DNA from 2 places in the Streptomyces sp. NPDC001231 genome. Region 2 is predicted to be linked to the other one. Evidence: predicted binding sites of a transcription regulator. Region 2 holds the regulator's gene; the other holds the start of a gene.
The links. Region 2 encodes HrcA, which represses chaperone genes, less so after heat shock. Its sites were predicted from a motif close to TTNGCACTCNGNNNNNCNGAGTGCNAA; they were not measured.

Region 1: the regulator HrcA is predicted to act here: its motif matches at 2,983-3,009, upstream of groL (chaperonin GroEL).

Annotation. Positions count from the first base shown of each region.
Region 1 is NZ_JBIAXS010000007.1:118,615-126,250, reverse strand. Features, by position in the region: gene ACFY3J_RS11010 (NADH:flavin oxidoreductase) at 1-1,000, opposite strand, end outside; gene groL (chaperonin GroEL) at 1,201-2,823, opposite strand; gene ACFY3J_RS11000 (cold-shock protein) at 3,205-3,408, opposite strand; gene ACFY3J_RS10995 (MoaD/ThiS family protein) at 3,839-4,114, opposite strand; gene thrC (threonine synthase) at 4,111-5,394, opposite strand; SAM riboswitch class I at 5,413-5,582, opposite strand; gene ACFY3J_RS10985 (glucosyl-3-phosphoglycerate synthase) at 5,713-6,684, shown strand; gene ACFY3J_RS10980 (trehalose-6-phosphate synthase) at 6,768-7,636, shown strand, end outside.
Region 2 is NZ_JBIAXS010000001.1:231,874-239,509, forward strand. Features, by position in the region: gene ACFY3J_RS01090 (hypothetical protein) at 26-607, opposite strand; gene ACFY3J_RS01095 (16S rRNA (uracil(1498)-N(3))-methyltransferase) at 700-1,440, opposite strand; gene ACFY3J_RS01100 (nitronate monooxygenase) at 1,437-2,525, opposite strand; gene dnaJ (molecular chaperone DnaJ) at 2,751-3,887, opposite strand; gene hrcA (heat-inducible transcriptional repressor HrcA) at 3,888-4,904, opposite strand; gene ACFY3J_RS01115 (MBL fold metallo-hydrolase) at 5,106-5,849, shown strand; gene ACFY3J_RS01120 (DUF3097 domain-containing protein) at 5,882-6,697, shown strand; gene hemW (radical SAM family heme chaperone HemW) at 6,801-7,636, opposite strand, start outside.

The DNA of each region.
Region 1 (7,636 bases), on a different contig from region 2:
CCAGCAGGTTGTCGAGGCTGCCGACCTCCGCGCCCTCGCCCTGGAACGCCTTGATGAAGTCGCCGTCCAGACCCACCGAGCCGACGGTGATGACCTGCTTGCCCGTCAGCTTCTTCGTCCAGCCCGCGAGGTTGAGGTCCGATCCCTCGAACTCCGGCAGCCAGTAGCGGCGCGTGGAGGCGTGGAAGACGTCCACTCCGGCCGCCGCGAGCGGCGACAGGATCGCCTCCAGTTCCTCGGGGGTCTCCGCCAGGCGGGCGTCGTAGGCCTCCTGCTTCCACTGCGAGTAGCGGAAGAGGACCGGGAAGGCGGGCGAGACGGACTCGCGCACCGCCGCCACGATCTCGGCGGCGAACTTCGTACGGGCCACCGGATCGCCGCCGTAGGCGTCGGTACGGCGGTTGGTGCCCGCCCAGAGGAACTGGTCGAGCAGATAGCCGTGGGCGCCGTGCAGCTCCACACCGTCGAAACCGAGGCGCTCCGCGGCGGCGGCCGCCTCGGCGAACGCGCCGATGACGTCGTCCAGGTCCGTCCGCGTCATCGCCCTGCCGGTGACCTCGGACTCGCCGACGCGCAGCCCGGAGGGGCCCACCGCGGGCGCGTCCGGGAACGGCTGCTGGCCCGGCCGGCGCACCATGCCGATGTGCCACAGCTGCGGCACGATCGTGCCGCCCGCCGCGTGTACGGCCTCGGCCACCTTGGCCCAGCCCGCGAGCTGCTCCTCGCCGTGGAAGCGCGGCACGCGGTCGCTCTGCCCGGCCGAGTCGTGCCCCACGTAGGTGCCCTCGGTGACGATCAGACCGACGCCCGCGGCGGCGCGGCGGGCGTAGTACGACAGCACGTCCTCGCCGGGGACGCCGTCCGGCGAGAACATCCGGGTCATCGGCGCCATCACGATCCGGTTGGGGACGGTGAGGCCGTTCAGAGTGACGGGACGGGAGAGGATCCCGGCCGCGCGGGAGGCGGATCCGGAAGCGGACTCGGAGGCGGTGGAGGTCACGTGGGGGGGCTCCTCGGAATCGTGGTCGGTACCGGCCGGCGCGCACACGCGTCAGCCGGGCACCGGCGTCAACTGCCCGGCCTGTCACGGCATTCCGCCGATCCACTCCTGTGACCCGGAACACGCCCGAGGGCGGCACCCCCTGTCTCCAGGGAGTGCCGCCCTCGGTACGTGAAGGACGGATCCGATCCTCGAGGGGATCAGAAGTCCATGTCACCGCCCGGCATGCCGCCGCCGGCCGGCGCGGCGGCCTTCTCCGGCTTGTCGGCGATGACGGCCTCGGTGGTGAGGAACAGCGCGGCGATGGAGGCGGCGTTCTGCAGCGCGGAACGGGTCACCTTCGCCGGGTCGATGATGCCCTCGGCGACCAGGTCGACGTACTCACCGGTCGCGGCGTTCAGGCCGTGGCCCGGGGTGAGGTTGCGGACCTTCTCCACCACGACGCCGCCCTCGAGGCCGGCGTTGACGGCGATCTGCTTGAGCGGGGCCTCCAGGGCGAGCTTCACGGCCTGCGCGCCGGTCGCCTCGTCACCCTCGAGCTCCAGCTTCTCGAAGACGTTGGTGGTCTGGAGCAGGGCCACGCCACCACCGGCGACGATGCCCTCCTCGACGGCCGCCTTGGCGTTGCGCACGGCGTCCTCGATGCGGTGCTTGCGCTCCTTGAGCTCCACCTCGGTGGCGGCACCGGCCTTGATGACCGCGACACCGCCGGCGAGCTTCGCCAGGCGCTCCTGCAGCTTCTCGCGGTCGTAGTCCGAGTCGCTGTTCTCGATCTCGGCGCGGATCTGGTTGACCCGGCCGTTGACCTGGTCGGAGGAGCCGGCGCCGTCGACGATGGTGGTCTCGTCCTTGGTGATGACGACCTTGCGGGCGCGGCCCAGGAGGTCCAGGGTCGCGTTCTCCAGCTTGAGGCCGACCTCCTCGGAGATGACCTCGCCGCCCGTGAGGATGGCGATGTCGCCGAGCATGGCCTTGCGGCGGTCACCGAAGCCCGGGGCCTTGACGGCGACGGACTTGAAGGTGCCGCGGATCTTGTTGACGACCAGGGTCGACAGGGCCTCGCCCTCGACGTCCTCGGCGATGATCAGCAGCGGCTTGCCCGACTGCATGACCTTCTCCAGGAGCGGGAGCAGGTCCTTGACCGAGGAGATCTTGGAGTTGGCGATGAGGATGTACGGGTCCTCGAGCGACGCCTCCATGCGCTCCATGTCGGTCGCGAAGTAGGCGGAGATGTAGCCCTTGTCGAAGCGCATGCCCTCGGTGAGCTCGAGCTCCAGACCGAAGGTCTGCGACTCCTCGACGGTGATGACGCCTTCCTTGCCGACCTTGTCCATGGCCTCGGCGATGAGCTCGCCGATCTGGGTGTCGGCGGCGGAGATGGAGGCGGTGGAGGCGATCTGCTCCTTGGTCTCGACCTCCTTGGCCTGGTCGAGCAGGGCGGCGGAGACGGCCTCGACGGCCTTCTCGATACCGCGCTTCAGGGCCATCGGGTTGGCACCGGCGGCGACGTTGCGCAGGCCTTCCTTGACCAGGGCCTGGGCGAGAACGGTCGCGGTGGTCGTACCGTCACCGGCGACGTCGTCCGTCTTCTTGGCGACTTCCTTGACCAGCTCGGCGCCGATCTTCTCGTACGGGTCCTCGAGCTCGATCTCCTTGGCGATGGAGACACCGTCGTTGGTGATCGTGGGGGCACCCCACTTCTTCTCGAGGACGACGTTGCGGCCCTTGGGGCCGAGGGTCACCTTGACGGCGTCCGCGAGCTGGTTCATGCCGCGCTCGAGGCCTCGCCGCGCCTCCTCGTCGAACGCGATGATCTTGGCCATGTGAAGTGGTCCTCCCAGGACTGGGGGTGATTACTTCGGACCGCGCCCGCGCCCGCGACGGACGGCCCCGACCGGAGGTTCCTTGCCCCACCCGGCCCGTGGCCTCACCGACCCGGTCCTTCGTTGTCACTCTCACCTTCAGAGTGCTAACGCCAATGATTAGCACTCGACCCCTCCGAGTGCAAGCGCCTTCGGGGCGTCGGCGGGGCACTCAGCCGGGCGCGAACACGGGTGTGCCGGGCCGTGCGAGCGCGCGGTGCGCGGACCCGGGCGTGCCGACCGCCGACGGTGAGGTGCGCCGACACAGCGAAGGGCCCGCACCCCGGCAGCGGAGGTGCGGGCCCTTCTGTAGAAGAACGTCGCTTGCGGTGGTCGCGCGATTCAGGCCGTGACGCGGACCATGTCGGCCTGCGGACCCTTCTGGCCCTGCGAGATCTCGAACTCGACCCGCTGACCCTCTTCCAGCGAGCGGTAGCCGTCCATCTGGATCGCGCTGTAGTGGACGAAAACGTCCGCACCACCGTCGACCGCGATGAAGCCGTACCCCTTCTCCGCGTTGAACCACTTGACGGTGCCCTGAGCCATGCCTAACTCCCCTATTACTGGCCCTTGCACAGATCCACACTTCGCGGACCCGGGTCAGACCTCACCCCCCGTGGATCGGGGGCGTGCGCCGGAACGCGTCGACCGCGGCTGAATGTATCTGTCCAACTGCCGTCTGCAACAGGTCAATCGGACGAGAAATCTGGACGTACGCGGTCCGGAATATAGGGAGAATTCGCGTGAATTCAGGGCAAGTCGGGCCCCGCAAACAAGGCAAATGCCGCAAAAGGCCCGCAGACTTTGGCTACTTCTTGCCGGGCCCGCGGCAAGAATCCGTGGCCCCGGATTCGAAGTTCGGGGGCGCGTTCCCCAACTCTACCGCGCTCAACCACACAGAATTGCCCCCTCCGCTTCTCTCGCGGAGGGGGCAATTCGACGAACTCTGCGTGACCAGGATTACCGAAGGTAATGATCAGCCGCCGGCGACCGCCGGGATGATCGAGACGCCCGCGCCGTCCGGGGTGACCGTCTCGAGGCCCTGCTCGAACCGGACGTCGTCGTCGTTGACGTACACGTTGACGAAGCGGCGCAGCTTGCCCTGGTCGTCCAGGACCCGTGCCGCGATGCCCGTGTGGTTCTTCTCCAGGTCCGAGATGACCTCGGACAGGGTCGCGCCCTCGGCGCTCACCTCGGCCCGGCCGCCGGTGTAGGTGCGCAGGATGGTGGGGATACGAACGGTCACGCTCATGCCAGGCCAGCCTCTCGGAAGGAGTCCAGGGTCGGACGGATCGTCGCGGTCAGGCCGGTGCCGGCCACCGCGTCCAGCGTCTTCAGCCCGTCGCCGGTGTTGAGGACGACGGTGGTCTTCGTCGGATCGAGGACACCGTCCTCGACCAGCTTCTTCGTCACGCCGACCGTCACACCGCCCGCCGTCTCGGCGAAGATGCCCTCGGTCCGCGCCAGCAGCTTGATGGCGTCGACGACCTGCTCGTCGGTCACGTCCTCCACCGCACCGCCGGTGCGGCGCGCGATGTCCAGGACGTACGGGCCGTCGGCCGGGTTGCCGATGGCCAGGGACTTGGCGATCGTGTTCGGCTTCTGCGGCCGCACGATGTCGTGACCGGCCTTGAAGGCGGTGGACACCGGCGAGCAGCCCTCGGCCTGGGCGCCGAAGATCTTGTACGGCTTGTCCTCGACCAGCCCCAGCTCGATCAGTTCCCGCAGGCCCTTGTCGACCTTGGTGAGCTGGGAGCCCGAGGCGATCGGGACGACGATCTGGTCCGGCAGCCGCCAGCCGAGCTGCTCGCAGATCTCGTACGCCAGCGTCTTGGAACCCTCGGCGTAGTACGGCCGCAGGTTGACGTTGACGAAGCCCCAGCCCTCGCCGGCCGGATCGCCGATCAGCTCGGAGCAGAAACGGTTCACGTCGTCGTAGTTGCCCTCGATGCCGACGAGTTCGCCGCCGTAGATCGCGGCCATCACGACCTTGCCCTGCTCCAGGTCGTGCGGGATGAACACGCAGGAGCGCAGTCCGGCGCGGGCGGCCGCGGCGCCGACGGCGCCGGCCAGGTTGCCGGTCGAGGAGCAGGAGAGAGTGGTGAAGCCGAAGGCGCGGGCCGCCTCCAGCGCCTGGGCGACCACGCGGTCCTTGAAGGAGTGCGTCGGGTTGCCGGAGTCGTCCTTCACGTACAGCCCGCCGGTCACCCCCAGTTCGCGGGCGAGACGGTCGGCCCGGACGAGCTTGGTCCAGCCCGGGTTCAGGTTCGGCTTGCCGGCGACGTCCGCGGGGACGGGCAGCAGCGGCGCGTAGCGCCAGATGTTCGCGGGGCCCGCTTCGATCCTCTTGCGCAGCTCCTCGGTGTCGTAGGCCGAGAAGTCGTAGGCGATCTCCAGCGGGCCGAAACACTCCTCGCAGGCGAAGACCGGGCCGAGGGGGACGCGGTGACCGCACTCGCGGCAGCTCAGCGCCGCGGCGGGGCCGAGGTCCACAGTGGAGTCGGTGCTGCTTACAACGGTCTGCACAGCCATGTGAGGCGAGGCCCTTTCTCCTCATCTTCCTCACGACGCATCTCGCCGTGAGACGGATTTGGCACCTTCCCTAGCCGGGAGCCTCGCGAAGACGATCGGCTGTGCTCGCACAGCAGTCGATACGAGAACCGGCTGGAGGGTTGCCGGGGCTTCATCGGGCCGTGTCCCTCTGCCCCTCTGGATGAGCTGTATTCGGTTGTGACGCGGAGGTGACCCCCGGCATGGGATGGTCGTCCGCGTTGTTCAGACTGTAACGGAAGGCCAGGACGGTTGAGTCAGTCGTCCGAAGCGCGAGACAACAGTGAGGAGCCGCTGACCGTGCTGGAAGAAGTCGAGCGCTGGCTGGCCACCCGCTCCTGGTCCGTGGCCGACCGGTCGCTCCACCAGATCCTGGCGGCGAAGCAGCGCACCGGCCAGTCGGTCTCCGTGGTGCTGCCCGCGCTGAACGAGGAGGCGACGGTCGGCGACATCGTCGCGGTGATCCGCCGCGACCTCGTGGAGCGGGCCCCGCTCGTCGACGAGATCGTCGTCGTCGACTCCGGCTCCACCGACCGCACCTTCGAGGTGGCCGCCGCCGCGGGCGCCCGGGTGGTGCGCCGCGACGAGATCCTGCCGCGCCTGCCGGCCGTGCCGGGCAAGGGCGAGGTCCTGTGGCGCTCCCTGCTCGTCACCCGCGGGGACGTCATCTGCTTCGTCGACGCCGATCTGCGGGAGTTCTCCTCCGACTTCGTCACCGGCATCGTGGGCCCGCTGCTCACCGAACGCGACGTCGACCTGGTCAAGGCGATGTACGACCGGCCCTTCTCCGTGCCCGGCGGGCACACCTCCGGACCCGCCGCGGCCGGGCAGGGCGGGCGGGTCACCGAGCTGATGGCGCGCCCGCTGCTCAACATGCACTGGCCGCAGCTGGCCGGCTTCGTGCAGCCGCTCGGCGGCGAGTACGCGGCCCGCCGCTCACTCCTCGAACAACTGCCCTTCCCGGTCGGCTACGGCGTCGAGCTGGGCATGCTGGTGGACGCGCTGCACCTGGTGGGCCTGGACGCGCTCGCCCAGGTCGACGTCGGGGTGCGCAGGCACCGGCACCAGGACGGACAGGCGCTCGGCCGGATGGCCGCCGCGATCTACCGCACCGCCCAGCTGCGCCTGGCCCGGGGCCACCTCGTGCGCCCCTGCCTCACCCAGTTCGTCCGCGGCGAGAACGGCTTCGAGCCGCGGACGTACCACGTGGACACGGAGGAGCGTCCGCCGATGGCCGAGATCGCGGAGTACGCGGCCCGGCAGGTGGCGTGAAACACCGGTACCGCCCGTCTTCCGCCGGCTACGAAGCGGAACCGTACGTTTGAGCGTTTCGGGGCCGGGCTAGGTTGAGGCGTATGGCTTCTACGCACGGTGCCGAGGTACTGGTCGCGTCCAATCGCGGCCCGGTTTCGTACGAGGTGCGCGAGAACGGCTCGCTCCACTCCCGGCGCGGAGGCGGAGGGCTGGTGTCCGGGCTCTCCGCGATCGGCCCGGAGGCGGACGCGGTGTGGGTGTGCGCCGCGCTGAGCGACGCCGACCGGGAGGCGGCGGGCCGCTTCGAGGGCGGGCGCCGGCTGCCGTCGGAGGCGACCGGCGGGCAGCAGGTGCGGATGCTCGACATCGACGCGAAGGTCTTCTCCGACGCCTACAACGGCATCGCCAACTCGGTGCTGTGGTTCGTCCACCACATGCTGTACCAGACGCCGCTGGAGCCGGTCTTCGACGCGGAGTTCCGGCGCCGCTGGAAGTCCTACGAGGCCTACAACCTGGCCTTCGCCGAGGCGCTGGCGGAGGAGGCGACCGAGGGGGCGGCCGTGGTGGTGCAGGACTACCACCTGACGCTCGTGCCGGGGATGCTGCGCGACTTCCGGCCCGATGTGCGCATCGGACACTTCTCGCACACGCCATGGGCGCCGGCGGACTACTTCCGGATCCTCCCCGACGACATCGCCGAGCAGGTGCTGCGCGGGATGCTGGGCGCGGACCGGCTGGGCTTCCTCACCCAGCGGTGGGCGGACGCGTTCGCCGGGTGCTGCGACGCGCTCGTCGGCGGGCTCGGGGGCACCCGGATCGGGGTGCACGGGCTGGGCGCGGACGCGGAGTTCCTGCGGGAGCGGTCGCACCGTGCCGACGTCGAGGAGCGGATGGCGGCGCTGCGCGGGGAGATCGGCACCGGACCGGACGGGCACCCGCGCCGGACGATCGTGCGGGTGGACCGGACCGA
Region 2 (7,636 bases):
CACGCGAACCGGCGGCGGTGCGGCCTCACTTGCCCCGGACGGGCCAGCAGGTGGGATCACCCTGGCACCAGATCGTCCGTGTGACGGTCACCGTGACCCCCGGCTCCGGCTGACCACGGGTGGGCCGGTAGGTGACGGGCGGCCGGTACGCCGGCGCGGTCGTGGCGTCGCAGTTGCCGAGGCCGCCCACGTGGAACAAGACCCTGCCGCCCACCTTGGCGGTCAGGTCCCCGCGCACACAGGCTCCGTCGACGGCTCGGGTGACCTTCCCGGTGACGGAGATCTTCCGGCCGTCCTTCGTCTCCCCCTGGCAGTCCACGGAGACCACGGTGGTCTCGGACGCCGACGGTGACTGGTTCCCCTGGTTTCCCGCCGTGCGCGTCCGTCCGCCGTCGTCCCTGCCTATGCAGCTGAGCCAACTCACCGACGTGTGACGCCGGTTCAGCTCCGCCGTCGCCGTCACGTCGGTCGTGGACGCCGCCGACGCGGCGTTGAGCCCGCCGGGTTCACATGCGACGGCCCCGCCCGCGGCGACCACCGCGAGCACCGCCACGGCCCTCACCCGCCGCCCGCGCGGCAGGTGCCGAATCCGCCTCGATGCCCCCATGTACGGCAGCCTGCCACCGCCACGCCCGGCGCGGTAGAGCGCATACGGCCACACGCGCGCCGCGCGCGCCCGCGCTCATGCGGCCCTGCCGGTCAGGACCAGCGGCCGGTACGGCCCAGCAGCAGGGCGGCGGCCGCCGTGCCGGCGGTGGAGGTGCGCAGCACGGTGGGGCCGAGCACGTACGCCTTCGCCCCCGCGTCCCTGAACCGCGCCAGTTCCTCGGGTGACACCCCGCCTTCGGGACCGACGACCAGCACGATGTCGCCCTGGGCGGGGAGTTCGACGGTGGCCAGACGTTCCTCACCGCTCTCGTGGAGCACGGCGGCGAAGTCGGCTTCGGCCAGAAGTGCGGCAACCTGTTTGGTCGTCGCCGCGTCCGCGACCTCGGGGAAGCGCACCCGGCGGGACTGCTTGCCGGCCTCGCGGGCGGTCGCGCGCCACTTGCCGAGCGCCTTCAGACCCCGGTCGCCCTTCCACTGCGTGATACAGCGGGAGGCGGCCCACGGCACGATCGCGTCCACGCCGACCTCGGTCATGGTCTCCACGGCGAGTTCGCCGCGGTCGCCCTTGGGCAGGGCCTGGACGACGGTGATACGGGGGGACTCCGGCGGTTCCTCGACGAGGGACGCCAGGTCCGAGACCACCAGCCGGTCCTTGCCCTCGGCGGCCCTGACCACGCCCTCGATCCAGCGCCCGCGGCCGTCGGTGAGCACCACGTCCTCGCCCGGCCGCAGCCGCTTGACCGAGACCGCGTGCCGCCCCTCGGGGCCCTCCAGCACGAACTCCGTTCCGATTGCCTTCAGTTCGTCCACGACGAACACCGGCGCGGTCATCGCACGTCACCTCCTGCCGCATACCCGGCCGCCAGTGCCGCCCGTGCGGCGTCGAGTTCGGCGAGCAGCACCTCCACCAACTGCCCGGCGGGCAGCTCGCGGGCCATCCGGTGGCCCTGGCCCGCCCACAGCGCCATGCCCTGCGCGTCCTTCGCCTTGGCGGCCGCCTTGCGCAGCGGCGCGGTGAGGTGGTGGACCTCCGGGTAGGCGGCGGGCGCGTACGGGCCGTGCTCCCGCATGAAGCGGTTGACCAGTCCGCGGCCCGGCCGCCCGGAGAAGGCCCGGGTCAGCTCCGTACGCGGGAACACCGGGTCGGTGAGGGCCTGCTTGTGCAGCTCGTGCGCGCCGGACTCGGGGGTGGCGAGGAAGGCCGTGCCGAGCTGGGCGGCACTGGCGCCCGCCGCGAGCACGGCGGCGATCTGGCTGCCGCGCATGATGCCGCCCGTGGCGATGATCGGCAGGGCGACCGCCTCACGGATCTGTGCGACGAGCGAGAGCACGCCGATCCCGGCGCCGCTCTGTTCCGGCAGGTCGCGATGGGTGCCCTGGTGGCCGCCGGCCTCCACGCCCTGGGCGATCACCGCGTCCGCGCCCGAGCGGTCCACGGCGAGCGCCTCCTCGGTGGTGGTGGCGGTGGCGAGGACGAAGGTGCCGACCCGGTGCAGGGAGTCCACGACCTCGCGGGCGGGCACGCCGAAGTGGAAGGAGACGACCGGCACCGGGTCGTCCAGGAGCACGGCGAGCTTGGCGTCGTAGCCGTCGTCGCGTCCGGACTCCGGGTCGCCGAGTTCGGTCTCGTACCAGCCGGGCTCGCCGGCGAGCTGGTGGGCGTAGAGGTCGACGGCGCCGGTCTCGGCGCTCTCCGGCTGCGGCATGAACACGTTGACGCCGAAGGGGCGGCCGGTCAGTCCGCGCAGCTGCTTGATCTCCTGGTACATGCCGTCGGCGGTCTTGTAACCGGCGGCGAGGAATCCCAGTCCGCCGGCATCGGACACCGCCGCGGCGAGCGGCGGCACCGCGGGACCGCCCGCCATCGGCGCCTGCACGATCGGGTGCGGGAAGAGATCGGTCAGTGCGGAGGACATGACGGCATGTTGTCACGTCCTCCTGACGGGTCCGAATCCGGGCGACCTCCGACATATGCCGGAGGAATCCCTTCCGACCCAACCACCGAACCCGGCCGACCCCGGCCCCGCCTCAACGACCGTTGAACGCGTCCTTCAACCGCGAGAACAGACCTTGCTGCCCCGGCTGACCGTGCCTGCCCGGGGGACAACCCCCGGGGACCCCCGGCCGACCCCAGCCCCGCCTCAACGACCGTTGAACGCGTCCTTCAACCGCGAGAACAGACCTTGCTGCCCCGGCTGGAACTGCCCCTGTGGGCGTTCCTCGCCGCGCAGCTTGGAGAGCTCGCGCAGCAGGCGTTCCTGCTCGGGGTCGAGCTTGGTCGGGGTCTGGACCTCGACGTGGACGATGAGGTCGCCCCGGCCGCCGCCGCGCAGGTGCGTGACGCCCCGGCCGTGCAGCGGGATCGACTGGCCGGACTGGGTGCCCGGGCGGATGTCGACCTCCTCCAGGCCGTCCAGGGTCTCCAGCGGCACCTTGGTGCCGAGGGCCGCCGCGGTCATCGGGATGGTGACCGTGCAGTGCAGGTCGTCGCCGCGCCGCTGGAAGGTCGAGTGCGGCAGCTCGTGGATCTCGACGTACAGGTCGCCGGCCGGGCCGCCGCCGGGGCCGACCTCGCCCTCGCCCGCGAGCTGGATGCGCGTGCCGTTGTCCACACCGGCCGGGATCTTCACGGTCAGGGTGCGGCGGGCGCGGATGCGGCCGTCGCCGGCGCACTCCGGGCACGGGGTGGGCACCACCGTGCCGAAGCCCTGGCACTGGGGGCACGGACGCGACGTCATGACCTGGCCCAGGAAGGACCGGGTGACCTGCGAGACCTCACCCCGGCCGCGGCACATGTCACATGTCTGCGCGGTGGTGCCCGGGGCCGCGCCCTCGCCGCTGCACGTGTTGCAGACGACGGCCGTGTCGACCTGGATGTCCTTCGTGGTACCGAAGGCCGCCTCGTCCAGCTCGACCTCGAGCCGGATCATCGCGTCCTGGCCCCGGCGCGTGCGCGAACGCGGTCCGCGCTGCGACGCCGTGCCGAAGAAGGCGTCCATGATGTCGGAGAAGTTCCCGAAGGAACCGGCCCCGAAGCCGCTCGCGCCGGCCGCGCCGGCCTGCGAGAGGGGGTCGCCGCCGAGATCGTAGACCTGCTTCTTCTGCGGGTCGGAGAGCACCTCGTAGGCGGCGTTGATCTCCTTGAACCGCTCCTGGGTCTTCGGATCCGGGTTGACGTCCGGGTGCAGCTCGCGCGCGAGCCGCCGGAAGGCCTTCTTGATCTCTTCCTGCGACGCGTCACGGCGCACGCCGAGAACGGCGTAGTAGTCCGTGGCCACCTACGACTCCGCCAGGATCTGTCCGACGTACCGTGCCACTGCGCGTACCGCTCCCATCGTTCCCGGGTAATCCATGCGGGTCGGTCCGACCACGCCGAGCTTGGCCACTGCCTCGCCGCCCGAACCGTAGCCGACCGACACGATGGACGTGGAGTTGAGTCCTTCGTGGGCGTTCTCGTGACCGATGCGCACGGTCATGCCCGGATTCTGCGTCTCACCGAGCAGCCTCAGCATCACGACCTGCTCCTCCAGCGCCTCCAGAACGGGCCGGATCGTGAGCGGGAAGTCGTGCGCGAAGCGGGTGAGGTTGGCGGTGCCGCCGATGACCAGCCGCTCCTCGTTCTCCTCGACGAGCGTCTCCAGGAGGGTGGACAGCACGGTCGAGACCGTACCCCGGTCCTCGACGTCGAAGCCGTCGGGCAGGTCCTCCACGAGGTGCGGGACGTCCGTGAAACGGCGGCCCGCGACCCGGCTGTTCAGCCGCGCCCGCAGATCGGCCAGGGAGGTCTCCCCGAAGGGCGCCGGGCAGTCGACCATCCGCTGCTCGACCCGGCCGGTGTCCGTGATCAGCACGAGCATCACGCGCGCGGGCGCGAGGGCAAGCAGCTCCACGTGCCGCACGGTCGAACGGGTCAGCGACGGGTACTGCACGACGGCGACCTGCCGGGTCAGCTGGGCGAGCAGCCGTACCGTGCGGGCCACCACGTCGTCGAGGTCGACGGCGCCGTCGAGGAAGTTCTGGATGGCACGCCGCTCGGGCGCGGTCATCGGCTTGACCTCGGCCAGCTTGTCGACGAACAGGCGGTACCCCTTGTCGGTGGGGATACGGCCGGCACTGGTGTGCGGCTGGGCGATGTAGCCCTCGTCCTCCAGGGCCGCCATGTCGTTGCGGACCGTGGCCGGTGAGACGCCCAGGCTGTGCCGCTCGGTGAGGGCCTTGGAGCCCACCGGCTCCTCGGTGCCGACGTAGTCCTGGACGATGGCGCGCAGCACCTGAAGCCGCCGCTCGCTGAGCATCGCGCACACCTCCAGGGTCGTTCCTCGGCCACCCGCCTGGCACTCTGCGCATACGAGTGCCAGCTCTACCCGGCCCAGTGTACGGCCGCCGGGTACGCCCCCGGCAAGGCCGGGCCGCGACGGACTACGAGGTCGGGACCGGGATCACCCGGGATCGGCCGGGATGTCGTACCCGGCAGGCATCACCGCTAGCGTCGCCCCATGACGGATGCGCGGGAAGCCCCTCGGGAAGAACTGGAATGGGAACGGCTGGCGGACGGGGTGGGGCGGTGCCGCCTGCCCGGATGGGACTGCACGGCCGGGCTGGTCGTCGGGGAGGGCGCCGCGCTGATGGTCGACGCGGGTTCGAGCCACGCGGAGGGCGCACGGTTGCGTGCGTGGGCGCGGGCGCTCGCCGGTGGTGATGTGACACATCTCGCGCTCACCCACCCCCACTTCGACCACATCTTCGGGGCGGCGGAGTTCGACGGCGCGGAGATCTTCGCCGCCGAGGGCGCGGACGCGGTGTTCGGTGACAGCGGTGAGCGCGCTGAGCTGCGCGGGGACGCGGTGCGCCAGGGGCTGGACGCCAAGGCGGCCGAGGAGGCGGCGGACGCCCTGGTACGGCCCGGCCGCGAGGTCCGCGACCGGCTCACCCTCCGGCTCGGTGGCGGGCGGGAGGTGCTGCTGGCGAACATGGGCCCGGCGCACTCCACGCACGATCTCGCGGTGGTGGTGCCGGGCGACCCGACCGTGGTGTTCTGCGGGGACCTGGTCGAGGAGTCCGGCGAGCCCCAGGCGGGCCCGGACGCCGTGCCGTCCCGGTGGCCCGCCGCCCTCGACCGGCTGCTGGCGCTCGGCGGCGAGGACGCTCTGTACGTTCCCGGTCACGGAGCGGTGGTGGACGCCGCCTTCGTCCGCGCCCAGCGGGACGCCCTGGCCGCGCGCTTCGGCGTGTCGTCCTGATCGGACTCGGGCCTGTCCATATCGTCACTCGAATGCGCCAGTATTCGCCCGACCTCACTCCGCCCTGGAAGAAGCCCCGGCCCGTGCCGGAGGTTCCCGCCGAGCCGGGTCTGGTCGTGGAGGAGCCCGGGACCGGCTTCTGCGGGGCGGTGATCCGCTGCGAGGCGGGCACGGTGACACTGGAGGACCGTTTCGGCAAGCACCGGGTGTTCCCGCTCGCGCCCCGCGGCTTCCTGCTGGAGGGCCGGGTGGTCACCCTGGTGAAGCCGTCGTCCGGCCCGGTACGGCCCACCCGTACGGCATCCGGTTCGGTCGCCGTGCCCGAGGCACGCGCGCGCGTGGCCCGCGCCGGGCGCATCTACGTCGAGGGCCGGCACGACGCCGAACTGGTCGAGAAGGTGTGGGGCGACGACCTGCGCGTCGAGGGCGTGGTCGTGGAGTACCTGGAGGGCGTGGACGACCTGCCGGCGATCGTCGAGGCGTTCGCGCCCGGTCCGGACGCCCGCCTCGGCGTCCTCGTGGACCACCTGGTGCCCGGCAGCAAGGAGTGGCGCATCGCCGAGTCGGTGACCAGCGAGCACGCGCTGGTGGTCGGCCACCCCTACATCGACGTCTGGGAGGCCGTGAAGCCCTCCTCGCTCGGGATCGGGTCCTGGCCCCGCGTCCCGCGCGGCCAGGACTGGAAGACGGGTGTGTGCCGCGCCCTGGGCTGGCCGGAGAACACGGGCGCGGCCTGGCAGCGGATCCTGTCCCACGTGCGGTCCTACAAGGACCTGGAGCCGGAGCTGCTCGGGCGGGTGGAGGAGCTGATCGATTTCGTCACGGCAACGGCCAGCGGTGGGGCTTGACGTCGGGCAACGTGCCGAATCGGCTGGTGTCGAGTTCGATACCGAGGGCATCGAGTGTCAGCGGATCGCCGAACTTCGTCCTCTGCTGTCCCTTGTGGAGTGATCAATCCACCAGATCCCGCACCACCGCGTCCGCCAGCAGCCGGCCCCGCAGGGTGAGCACGGCACGCCCCGCCTCGTACGGCCCTTCCTGGAGCAGCCCGTCGGACAGCGCGCGCCGGGACGCGGCGAGGCCGTCCGGGCGCAGCAGGTCCAGCGGGACGCCCTCCCGCAGCCGCAGTTCCAGCAGGATGCGCTCCACCCGGCGGTCCTCCTCCGTAAGGAGTTCCCGGCCGGCGCCCGGGGAGCGGCCTGCCGCCAGGGCTGCCGCGTACGCCCCCGGATGCTTCACGTTCCACCAGCGCACGCCCCCCACGTGGCTGTGCGCGCCGGGTCCCGCGCCCCACCAGTCGGCGCCGCGCCAGTACAGCTCGTTGTGCAGGCAGCGGCCGGCTTCCGAGGTGGCCCAGTTGGACACCTCGTACCACTCGAAGCCCGCCGCGGTCAGCGTCTCCTCGGCGATCAGGTAGCGGTCGGCGTGCACGTCGTCGTCCGTCATCGGGATCTCCCCGCGCCGGATCCGACGGGCGAGCTGGGTGCCCTCCTCCACGATCAGGGCGTACGCCGAGACGTGGTCGGGGCCGGCGCCGAGGGCCGCGTCCAGCGAGGCCCGCCAGTCGTCGTCGGACTCGCCTGGGGTGCCGTAGATCAGGTCGAGGTTGACGTGCTCGAAGCCGGCGGCGCGGGCCTCGCCCACACAGGCCTCGGGGCGGCCGGGCGTGTGCGTGCGGTCGAGGATCCTGAGCACGTGCTGCCGGGCGCTCTGCATGCCGAAGGAGATCCGGTTGAAGCCGCCCTCGCGGAGCGTGGCCAGGTAGGCGGGGTCGACCGAATCCGGGT